3 regions of the Gordonia sp. PvP123 genome follow, and region 2 is predicted to be linked to each of the others. Evidence: riboswitches for the same ligand, from Rfam matches in the RefSeq annotation. Region 2 holds a riboswitch; each other region holds the start of a gene.
What was found. Region 2 has a riboswitch for thiamine pyrophosphate ahead of thiD (bifunctional hydroxymethylpyrimidine kinase/phosphomethylpyrimidine kinase). Riboswitches for the same ligand answer to the same signal wherever they lie in the genome.
Positions count from the first base shown of each region.

Region 1: linked by a shared signal. The riboswitch ahead of ABIC25_RS23630 (TenA family protein) and the one ahead of thiD (bifunctional hydroxymethylpyrimidine kinase/phosphomethylpyrimidine kinase) in region 2 are both predicted to bind thiamine pyrophosphate.
Region 3: linked by a shared signal. The riboswitch ahead of thiO (glycine oxidase ThiO) and the one ahead of thiD (bifunctional hydroxymethylpyrimidine kinase/phosphomethylpyrimidine kinase) in region 2 are both predicted to bind thiamine pyrophosphate.

Region 1 is NZ_JBEPPN010000016.1:64,511-67,777, reverse strand. Features, by position in the region: gene ABIC25_RS23640 (ABC transporter permease) at 1-99, opposite strand, end outside; gene ABIC25_RS23635 (ABC transporter substrate-binding protein) at 74-1,099, opposite strand; gene ABIC25_RS23630 (TenA family protein) at 1,096-1,806, opposite strand; TPP riboswitch at 1,794-1,889, opposite strand; gene ABIC25_RS23625 (LLM class F420-dependent oxidoreductase) at 1,919-2,776, opposite strand; gene ABIC25_RS23620 (TetR/AcrR family transcriptional regulator) at 2,890-3,267, opposite strand, start outside.
Region 2 is NZ_JBEPPN010000005.1:57,409-60,675, forward strand. Features, by position in the region: gene ABIC25_RS10505 ((2,3-dihydroxybenzoyl)adenylate synthase) at 1-941, shown strand, start outside; gene ABIC25_RS10510 (GNAT family N-acetyltransferase) at 955-1,302, opposite strand; TPP riboswitch at 1,512-1,626, shown strand; gene thiD (bifunctional hydroxymethylpyrimidine kinase/phosphomethylpyrimidine kinase) at 1,704-2,621, shown strand; gene ABIC25_RS10520 (DUF1214 domain-containing protein) at 2,677-3,267, opposite strand, start outside.
Region 3 is NZ_JBEPPN010000006.1:113,955-117,221, reverse strand. Features, by position in the region: gene ABIC25_RS13065 (hypothetical protein) at 1-366, opposite strand, end outside; gene thiE (thiamine phosphate synthase) at 690-1,415, opposite strand; TPP riboswitch at 1,463-1,573, shown strand; gene thiO (glycine oxidase ThiO) at 1,568-2,632, shown strand; gene thiS (sulfur carrier protein ThiS) at 2,629-2,829, shown strand; gene ABIC25_RS13045 (thiazole synthase) at 2,822-3,267, shown strand, end outside.

The sequences.
Region 1 (3,267 bases), on a different contig from region 2:
GACATAGACCTGCCAGGCCGCGACGAGTACCACCACCGCCACGATCGCGGGCGCGGCCCGCCGGAGGCCGGTGCTAGCGGGACGCGTCGAGGTAATCATTGGTGAAGTAGGTCGACCAGTCCGGCTCGGCTGTGAGCGCGGCCCCGTCCGGACCCGTGAGAAGCCCACTGCGGTAGAGGAACCCAGAGTTCCCGGCCCACTGCTCGAGCGTCTGCCCGCCCACCCGGCCGTTCGCGTCTTTCATGTACTGGGCGGCAAGCATCCGCTGGCTCTCGACGACCAGCTTCTCGTCGTTGAACGCGCCCGGATTGGCGGCGATGAGGTCGCGGGCGGCGGCATCCGGGTCATCGGCCGCAGCCTGGTAGCCGCGTTGCAGCGCCCGTACGAACGTCGCCGCACGCTCCGGGTTCTCGTTCAGCCAGTCCTCGTTGGCGTCGACGACGATCGCGTAGGCCTCCGGGAAACCGAAGTCCGTGTAGTGGAAATACCTCATCGGCGTTCCGTGGTGCTCGGCCTCGATGCCCTCCCAGGCGAGATACGAGACGGTGAAGTCCGCCTTCCCGGAATAGACGGCCTCGTATGCGGAGGTGCCGAGGGTGACCGAGGTGAATTCACCTGTGCCGCCGTCGTTCCGGATCACCCGCTTGAGTGTCTCCACCTCGCCGGGGTCACCGAACCCGGCATAGGTCTTGCCGTCGAGGTCCTTCGGGCTCGTGATGTCGTCGCGGTCGGCGCGGACACCGATACCTGTCGCCCACCGCTGCAGTGGTGCCAGCACGGAGATCGTGTGCGCGCCCGATGCCCGAGAGAAGGTGGACGAACTGTGGGTGCTGATCCCGAATTCGGCGTTCCCCGCGTCCACGACGGTGTCGACGGAGGTGTTGTTGTAGGGCAGGATCTCGACGTCGAGGCCGGACTCGGCGAAGTACCCGCGCTGTTGCGCCACGAACAGGCCCGTGTGATTGGTGTTCGGGGTCCAGTCGAGCGCGAACCGGATGGTGTTGTCGGAGGCGGTGTCCGACCCACACGCGGTGGCCGTCGACAACACCGCGACGGTGGCAACGAGGCAGGCCAGGACGCGGCGCGCGCGGCCGGTCATGCGGCGGGCCATGCGTAGGGGTTCAGCGCGGTGTCCCAGAACATGAGCTCGTACCGGGTGGCGATGGTGAACGCCGCGGACATCGCAGCCCGTTCCGGCGCGCCGGCCGACGCCGCCGCCGCATCCACCAGTTCCCTTGCCCGGGCGGCGGATTCCTGGAACTCCGGGGCGTCGTAGGTGGTCACCCACTGGGCATACGGGTGCTTCGGGTCGGCGGCGAGGACCTCGGCGGCGCTCGCCGCCAGTCCCCGGCCGACGTCGGCGTAGATCCAGAAGCAGGGCAGCGTTGCGGCGGCGCCGACCGCGTACGACTCGGTCGCTGCGGTGGCGATCAGGTAGGACACATAGGCCAGGCACGCGGTCGACGGCTCGGGCTCACCCTGCCGCGGCGGCAACTGGCCGCCCCCGAGCAGGTCGCCGTGCAGGGCGACCTCGACGGTGGCCGCGGTCGACGACGAGTTCGCCCAGAATGCCGCGGTCTGCGGGTCGGGCGACTTCGACGCCAGGATCGCGAGTGCTTTCGAGTACCCGGCCAGGTACAGCGAGTCCTGCTCCAGGTAGGTGCGGAACACCTCGAGGGGCAGCGTGCCGTCTCCGAGGCGGTGCAGGAATTCGAGATCGTCGATCGACGCTCGCAGAGCTGTCGTCTGTTCCCACAGGTGGTCGGTGAAGCGGCCGGGATCCGGCGCGTGCGCATGCAAAGACATGACATCCCTTCGTCAGCATTACCTGGACAGGTTCTCGGGTCTCATCTCAGCCCCGCAGTCGCGGAGCACCCCGTGTCAGAACGCACCCAGGCTAGCAGAGGGATTCGGGCCTCTACACGACTGCCGGAGCGATACCCAACTTTCCCGCGAGTTTCGCGAGGTAACCGGTCGCGCGCTCCACCGAGTCGTCGGGCAGGCCGTACAGCACTGTCGTGACACCGATCTCGCGCCACTTCTCGAGTTTCTCGGGAACCGGTCGGAAGTCGAGGACGACGATCTCGGGATCGCCGGTGCGACCTGCGTCGGCCCAGATCTGCTTGAGCAGCGACACCGAACCCTCGATGTCCTCCTCGCCCGGGGTGGTGATCCAGCCGTCCGCGCTGCGCGCGATCCACTTGAAGTTCTTCTCGTTGCCCGCCGCACCCACCTGGACCGGGATGTGTGCCTGGGTCGACTTGGGCCACGCCCAGCTGGGACCGAATTGCACGAATTCGCCGTCGTATTCGGCTTCTTCCTCCGACCACAGCGTCGACATCGCCTCGAGGTACTCGCGCAGCATGGTGCGCCGGCGCTTCGGCGGCACGTTGTGGTCCGCGAGTTCGTCGAGATTCCAGCCGAATCCGACGCCGAGGGTCACCCGCCCGTTCGAGAGGTGATCGAGGGTCGCGATGGTCTTGGCCAGCGTGATCGGATCCGATTGCACCGGAAGGGCGACCGCCGTGGCCAGACGGATGCGTTCGGTGACCGCGGCGGCGGCGGCCAGCGATGTCCACGGGTCGAGCGTGCGCATGTACCGCTCGTCGGGCAGGGTCTCGTCACCGGTGCGCGGGTGCGCCGCGTCGCGCCTGGTGGGGATGTGCCCGTGTTCGGGAACGTAGTAGGAAGCGAATCCCGCGTTCTCGATGAGTGGGGCGAGGACGTGCGGCTTCAATCCGCGATCACTGGTGAACTGCACGATCCCGAAATCCATGGTGCCCTCCGACGGCGTCGTTCGGCCGCCCGGGACGGCCGGACGGTTGACTGGACACCAGTCTAGGTGATCGGCGTCACTCAGACCAGAGGAGGACCGGGGCTCGGACGCGGTCAGTGGCGTGGATCGGTGCGGAACCCGGGGAGGATGAAGACCTCGAGGTGTCGTCGGACCTGGGATGCGTCGTCGATGTCGACGGTCTCACCCGGCGACGTACCCAGGCTGATCAGCACGCGGGCAACCCATTCGGACACCTCGCGCAGGTCATGTCCAGGATGGATCTCGCCCCGGTGCGCGGCGTGCTCGACGAACGGGAACCAGAACGCGGCGAGGTCGGGGACGAGCTTGACGACGCCCACGCCGGCGCATTCGGCGAACTCGGTCGGTTCGTCGGTGCGCAGCCGCATGAGTAGGGTTCCGGGGTCGTCGTACGCGCCGCGGCCGATCCGCACACCGGCAGTGAGCCGGCCCGCGAAGTCGTCGATCCCGTC
Region 2 (3,267 bases):
CCTACCTCGTCGCGCTGCCCGCAGCACACAACTTCCCGTTGAGCTGCCCGGGCATCCTCGGTGTGGTCGGCGTCGGCGGGCACACCGTCTTCGCCGACAACCCCAGCCCGGACAACACCTTCGACCTGATCGAGCGACACCGCATCACGGTGACCTCGCTCGTCCCCGCCCTCGCGCAACTCTGGTGCGCGGCGACCGAGTGGGAACCCGCCGACATCAGCTCGCTGCGCCTGCTGCAGGTCGGCGGCGCCAAGTTGGCCCAGCCCGACGCCGTCGCCCTCGACGCCGCACTCGGCCCCGTCGCGCAGCAGGTGTTCGGGATGGCCGAGGGTCTGATCTGCTACACCCGTCTCGATGAACCGCGCGAGCTTGTTCACCAGGTGCAGGGTTCGCCGATGTCGGAGCTCGACGAGGTGCGCGTGGTCGACGAGGACGGCGACGACGTCCCCGATGGCACGGAAGGTGAACTCCTGGTGCGTGGGCCGTACACGATCCGCGGTTACTACCGGGCCGCAGCCCACAACGAGAAGTCCTTCACGCCGGACGGTTTCTATCGCTCCGGCGACAAGGTGACGAGGCTGCCGTCGGGCCACCTCGCGGTGACCGGCCGCATCAAGGACACCATCGTCCGAGCCGGCGAGAACGTCGCTGCCGACGACGTCGAGGAGAACCTCCTCGCCCACGACTCGGTCCGACAGGTGGCGGTGGTCGGCCTACCCGACGACGCACTCGGGGAGAAGATCTGCGCCGCCGTGGTGCTCTCGCATGAGCACCCCCCGGCCCAGCCGCTGGAGCTCGCGACCATCCGCGCGTTCCTCGCCGAGCGCGGACTCGCCTCGTTCAAACTGCCCGACGCGGTGCGGATCGTGACCACCCTCCCGGTGACCGCGGTCGGCAAGATCGACAAGAAGGTGCTGCGCGAGACCCTGCTCGCCGACTGAGCCGGCGCACCCCTCACACCGGAGCGAGGGTGACGATCCCGGGATGGCTGTCGAGGTAGCGCTTGGTGAACGTGCACACCGGACGCAGCCGGGCGCCCTGTTCGCGGGTGTAGTGCACGACGGTGCGGGTGAGCCGGGTGGCGAGACCGTGTCCGCTGTACTCGTCGTAGAGCACGGTGTGCAGCACGGTGATGGTCGTCTGACCGTCGGCCGTCTCGGTCGTGTAGCCGAGAACGCCGACCAGATCGCCGGCCACCCAGAGTTCGAATCGGTCGCGGTCGGGGTTGTGTACCACCTGCGAGATCTGTTGCAGAATCGACTTCGCCGACTGTGGTGGTCGCTGACGATGCTTGCGGAGCACCCGACCCTCCTCACCTCGTGATCACGGACATCGGACCACCGGCGCGCGCCGCCCTGACTCGACATGACACCCGCCTGTGATCCGGGTCACACGGTACCTTACGGAACCGTAACTGCCGACCCCATGGCTCGGTTGTCGCATATCGATACGGTTCGCCGCACCCTGCCCGCCCGTCTCGTCGGGCGATGTAGGGTTGCGGACGCACGACAACTACACACCGCGGGGGCTCTCACGATGACCGAGGGCTGAGATGGCGACGGGCGGTCGCCGACCGCTCGAACCTGTCCGGGTAATGCCGGCGTAGGGAGATGAGCCATGGGTACGTCTGTATCCGCCACATACGACAGCAGCGCACCCGCCGATTCCGGATCCCTGTCCCTCGAGACGGTTGGCGAGAAGTGATGCGCACAGTCGACGCAGAACAACGCACAGTCGACGGACATCGACGCACGCTCGACGAGGGTTTCGTGGAACTCCCTGTTGCACAGCCCGGTTCTGCTCCCGTTCGGGTCCTGACCATCGCCGGATCGGATTCGGGTGGTGGTGCGGGAATCCAGGCCGACATGCGCACCTTCGCTCTGCTCGGGGTGCACGGGTGTGTCGCGGTGACTGCGGTGACCGTCCAGAACTCGCTGGGTGTCCGCGGTTTCGAAGAGATCTCACCGCAGACCGTGGCGGCGCAGATCGACTCCGTCGCCGGTGACATCGGTGTCGCCGCGGCGAAGACCGGCATGCTCGCGTCGGCACCGATCATCGAGGCCATCGTCGAGCAGTGCGGCGCGAGCGGCATCGGCCGCGATGCATCCGTCCCGCTGGTGGTCGACCCGGTGTGCGCATCGATGCACGGAAACCAGCTGCTCGCCGACTCCGCGCTCGACACGTTGCGTCACAAGCTGTTCCCCCTCGCCACGGTCGTGACACCCAATCTGGACGAGGTCCGCTTGATCACCGGGATCGAGGTCACCGACGCCGATTCGCAGCGCGATGCCGCCAGGGCACTGCTCGATCTCGGGCCGCGGTGTGCCCTGGTCAAGGGCGGGCACCTGCGGACGTCGGATCGGTCCCCGGACCTGCTCTACGACGGTGACCAGTTCATCGAACTCAGTCATGAGCGGATCGACACCCCGCATGACCACGGCGCGGGCGACACCCTCGCCGCGGCGATCGCGAGCGCCCTCGCACACGGCTACCCGGTCCCCGAGGCGGTCGGCTTCGGAAAGGGTTGGGTCACGCGCTGTCTGGCCGCTGCGTATCCGCTGGGCGCCGGTCACGGTCCGGTCAATCCGTTGTGGCGACTGGGCGCCGGTTCAACGGACTGACTGATACGGCTGGTTCGCCGCTACGCATCGGCGACGACCCGTGGCCGCGCCGTCCCTATCGACGGGTCACCACCGGTGGAATCCAGGAACCGTCAGCGATCGCCGATCGCCCACCGTAGGCACGTAGGTACAGTGAGAATTCGCCGGCCGGAGACGGTAGCCAGTTGGCCTGCCGGCGCTTTTCGGGTGAACTGTTACCGACCTGAAGGGTCAATGAACCGTCCTCGCCGTACACCAGCGACTTGTTCTTGGTGCCGAGCGAGTACCGCGCCAACTCGTTGGGCACGAAAAAGTGTGCTGGGTCGTACATCGTCAGCGACCAGAACCCGTCCACCGGAGGCAGATCGCCTGCGGCAAACGTGACCTCATACTGATGCTCGCCGGTCAATTGCACACCGGCAGAATCGACATCGAGGTAGTAGTACTGGGTTTCGTTCGCTCGGTTCTCGAACATGTTGGACCGCGAGGTCGCCGCCCGGTTGTAATAGTCCAACCCCCATTCGGAATTGTTGACCGACCTGTTCCACCCGTTTCCTACCGCTTTGCCGTTGTACTGCCACCGCATCGCGTTCGCTACGAAGGTGTCATCGGCCTCGTGGAATGCGTCCACAATCTGCCGTCTGATCGCGGGATCGCGCTCGCCGGA
Region 3 (3,267 bases), on a different contig from region 2:
GGCGTCCAGCAGACGGTTCGCGCCCGCGATCAGGGCGTGGACGTTCGCCTCGTCGCCGCTCGCACCCTCGCCGGCGGCCCACGCCTGGCGGCCGTCGTTCTCGCACAGCAGGAACGTCGTGACCACGCCGTCGACCACCCGCTGATGCAGGCGGACGATCTGAACCGGGGCGCCGACGTCGTGGAGGATCGAGGTCATCGCGCCGACCGGACCGGCGGCGACCGCGCTGCACGACCTGATGCGGTCGGCGATCGCGAGTGTCGCCCGGCACTCGACCAGGTCGCCCGGACACGACACGACCGACCATGATCCGAGCCGGATCGCGCCGCCGCGGGAGTATTCGTCGGTGAATTCCTGCCAGGTCATCCCGGTCGCCTCCTCGTGCATTCCAGGGGGAAGCGGACGTCCGTACCGCTCGGTGAACAGATCGTCACCGCGGCGGTCGCCGCACTCATGCCACGAACAGGATGGATGGGACAGATGAAGAGGGTGCATCTCATTAACCGATTTCGGTCGAAGAACGGATGACCGACTGGAGAGCGCAACCGACCCGCAGCGGGGGGTCGGTCAGAGTCAGACCCCGCTGCGGCGGGTTACGAGAACGCTCGTGATGCACAACATGATCGGTCCACCATAGACCCGAGGTATCGACCGGGCAAACGTGTTTGCCCGCGGCCGGCGGTGAGCCGCTACAGCATCCCGGCGAGGTCGCGGGCCGCGGCGGCCGGGTCGGCGGCCGCGGTGATGGCTCGGACGACGACGATCCGCCGGGCCCCGAGCGCGGTCACCTCGCCGACGCGGCCGGCGTCGATCCCGCCGATGGCGAACCACGGCTTCGGCGATTGTGTTGTCCCCGACAGCATTTCCGAAGTTGCGGAGACGAGGTCGAGGCCGGCGGCGGCGCGGCCGGGTTTGGTGGGCGTGGTCCAGCACGGGCCGACGCAGAAGTAGTCGACGTCCTCGTCGGCGATCGCGGCGGCGGCTTGGTCGGGGTCGTGGGTCGAGGCGCCGATGATCACCTCCGGGCCGACGATCCGGCGGGCCGCCGACGGCGCGAGGTCGCCCTGTCCCACGTGCAGGACATCGGCGCCGGAGAGCGCCGCGATGTCGGCGCGGTCGTTGACCGCCAGCAATGCGCCGTGCGCATCGGCGACGGCCCGCAAGCCGGCGAGGATCTCGAGTTCCTCCCGCGCCTCGAGGGTCCCGAACTCGCGTTCGCCCGGTGAGTTCTTGTCACGGAGCTGCACGATGTCGACGCCGCCCGCGAGCGCGGCATCGACGAAGTCGAGGAGGTCGCCGCGTTCGCGCCGGGCGTCGGTGCACAGGTAGAGGCGGGCCGCGGAGAGCCGACGACGACGGTCCGCCGCGCGGCCGGAGTCCGCGGACGCTGACGTGGTGGGGTTCGGGGTCGTCACGCCGACCAGGCTAACCGGACGCCCGAGGCCCGGGCGTAGGGTGGACCGCACGAACACACGGGAGTCCGGATCGGCCGGGCTGAGAGTGCGGACCCATCCGCTGACCGTCGAACCTGATCCGGGTCATTCCGGCGAAGGAAGGTGATTCCAGCGTGAATTCCCCTCAGCAGAAGCCTGCGCACCGCCTGCTCACGGTCGTGGGCGGCGGCGTCATCGGGTTGACGTGCGCGCTCGCCGCGGCCGACGCCGGGTGGCGGGTTCGCGTACTCGACGCCGGCACCGAGGAGCGCGCCTCGTGGGTCGCGGGCGGCATGCTCGGTTCGCTCGGCGAGGGGATCCCCGGCGAGGAGGCATCGCTCGCCCTGTCGGTCGAGTCGGTCCGCCGCTGGCCTGCGCTCGTGAAGCGACTCGACGATCCGGCCGTCGTCACCGCCACCGACTCGCTCTTCGTCGCGGCCTCGGCCACCGACCTCGAGTATCTGCGACACCTCGCCGACTTCGTCTGGTCCGGTCAGCCCGGCACCGATGCCGCGCTACAGCCGGTGACCGGCCGCGACATCCGAACACTGGAACCGTCACTGAGTTCTCGACTCGTCGGTGGCTACCGCGCGATCGGCGAATGGTCGGTGGACAACCGCCGACTGCTCGAGGCGCTGCGCGCCGCGGCCACCGGTGCCGGCGTGGAGCTCGTCTCCGCTCGCCTCGAGTCCCTGTCCGATGTCGACGACCTGCGCCCTGACGCGCAGGTCCTGCTCGCCGCCGGACTCGGCACCGCGGCACTGTGGCCGGACGTCGACCTGCACCCGGCCAAGGGGGAGATCCTGCGGCTTCGTCGCACGCGGTGGTCGGTGCCCCCGCCCGACCACGTCGTCCGGGCTCGCCTGCACGGCCGCGCCGTGTACGTGGTCCCGCGCGAGGACGGGGTCGTCGTCGGGGCCACCCAGTACGAGGCGGAGGGGATGGCCGACCGGACGCCCCAGGCCGGCGGGGTCGCCGACCTGCTGGCCGACGCGATCGAGGTGATGCCCGGGCTGCGGACGTATGAGCTGACCGAAGCGGCGGCCGGCCTGCGGCCGTGCACCGCCGACGGGTTACCGCTCGTCACCCGCGTGGACGCCCGCACGGTCGTGGCGACCGGGCACGGACGCAATGGGATCGTCCTCGCTCCCGGTACCGCGGAGCGGGTCCTGTCGATCCTGGAAGGAGTCGAGGAATGAGTATCACGGTGAACGGCGAGACAGTGGACGTCGATGCCGACGCCTCGGTGCGCGATGTGGTCGCCGGACTCGGGTTGCCGGATCGCGGGATCGCAGTCGCGGTGGACGGCGCGGTCGTCCCGCGCGGCCGCTGGGACCGGCACACCATGACCGACGGCGCCGTCGTCGAGATCGTCACGGCGGTGCAGGGTGGCTGACCAGTTGACACCCGACCCGTTGCGGATCGGCGGCCGCGAGTTCTCGTCTCGGCTCATCACCGGCACCGGGGGCGCGTCGAATCTCGCGACCCTGGAACGCGCACTCGTCGCGTCGGGCACCGAACTCACCACCGTCGCGGTCCGCCGCGTCGACGCCGCCTCGGGCACCGGGGTCTTCGACCTGCTGCGGAGGCTCGACATCGCGGTCCTGCCGAACACGGCGGGGTGCCACACCACCGCCGAGGCGGTGCTGACCGCGCAGTTGGCGCGCGAGGCGTTCGAGACCGACTGGGTCAAGCTCGAGGTGGTCGCCGACGAGCGCACCCTGATGCCCGACGCCATCGAGCTCGTCGACGCGGCGGCCGCCCTGGTCGCGGACGGATTCGTCGTCCTGGCCTACACGAATGACGACCCGGTCCTGGCCGCACGACTCGCCGA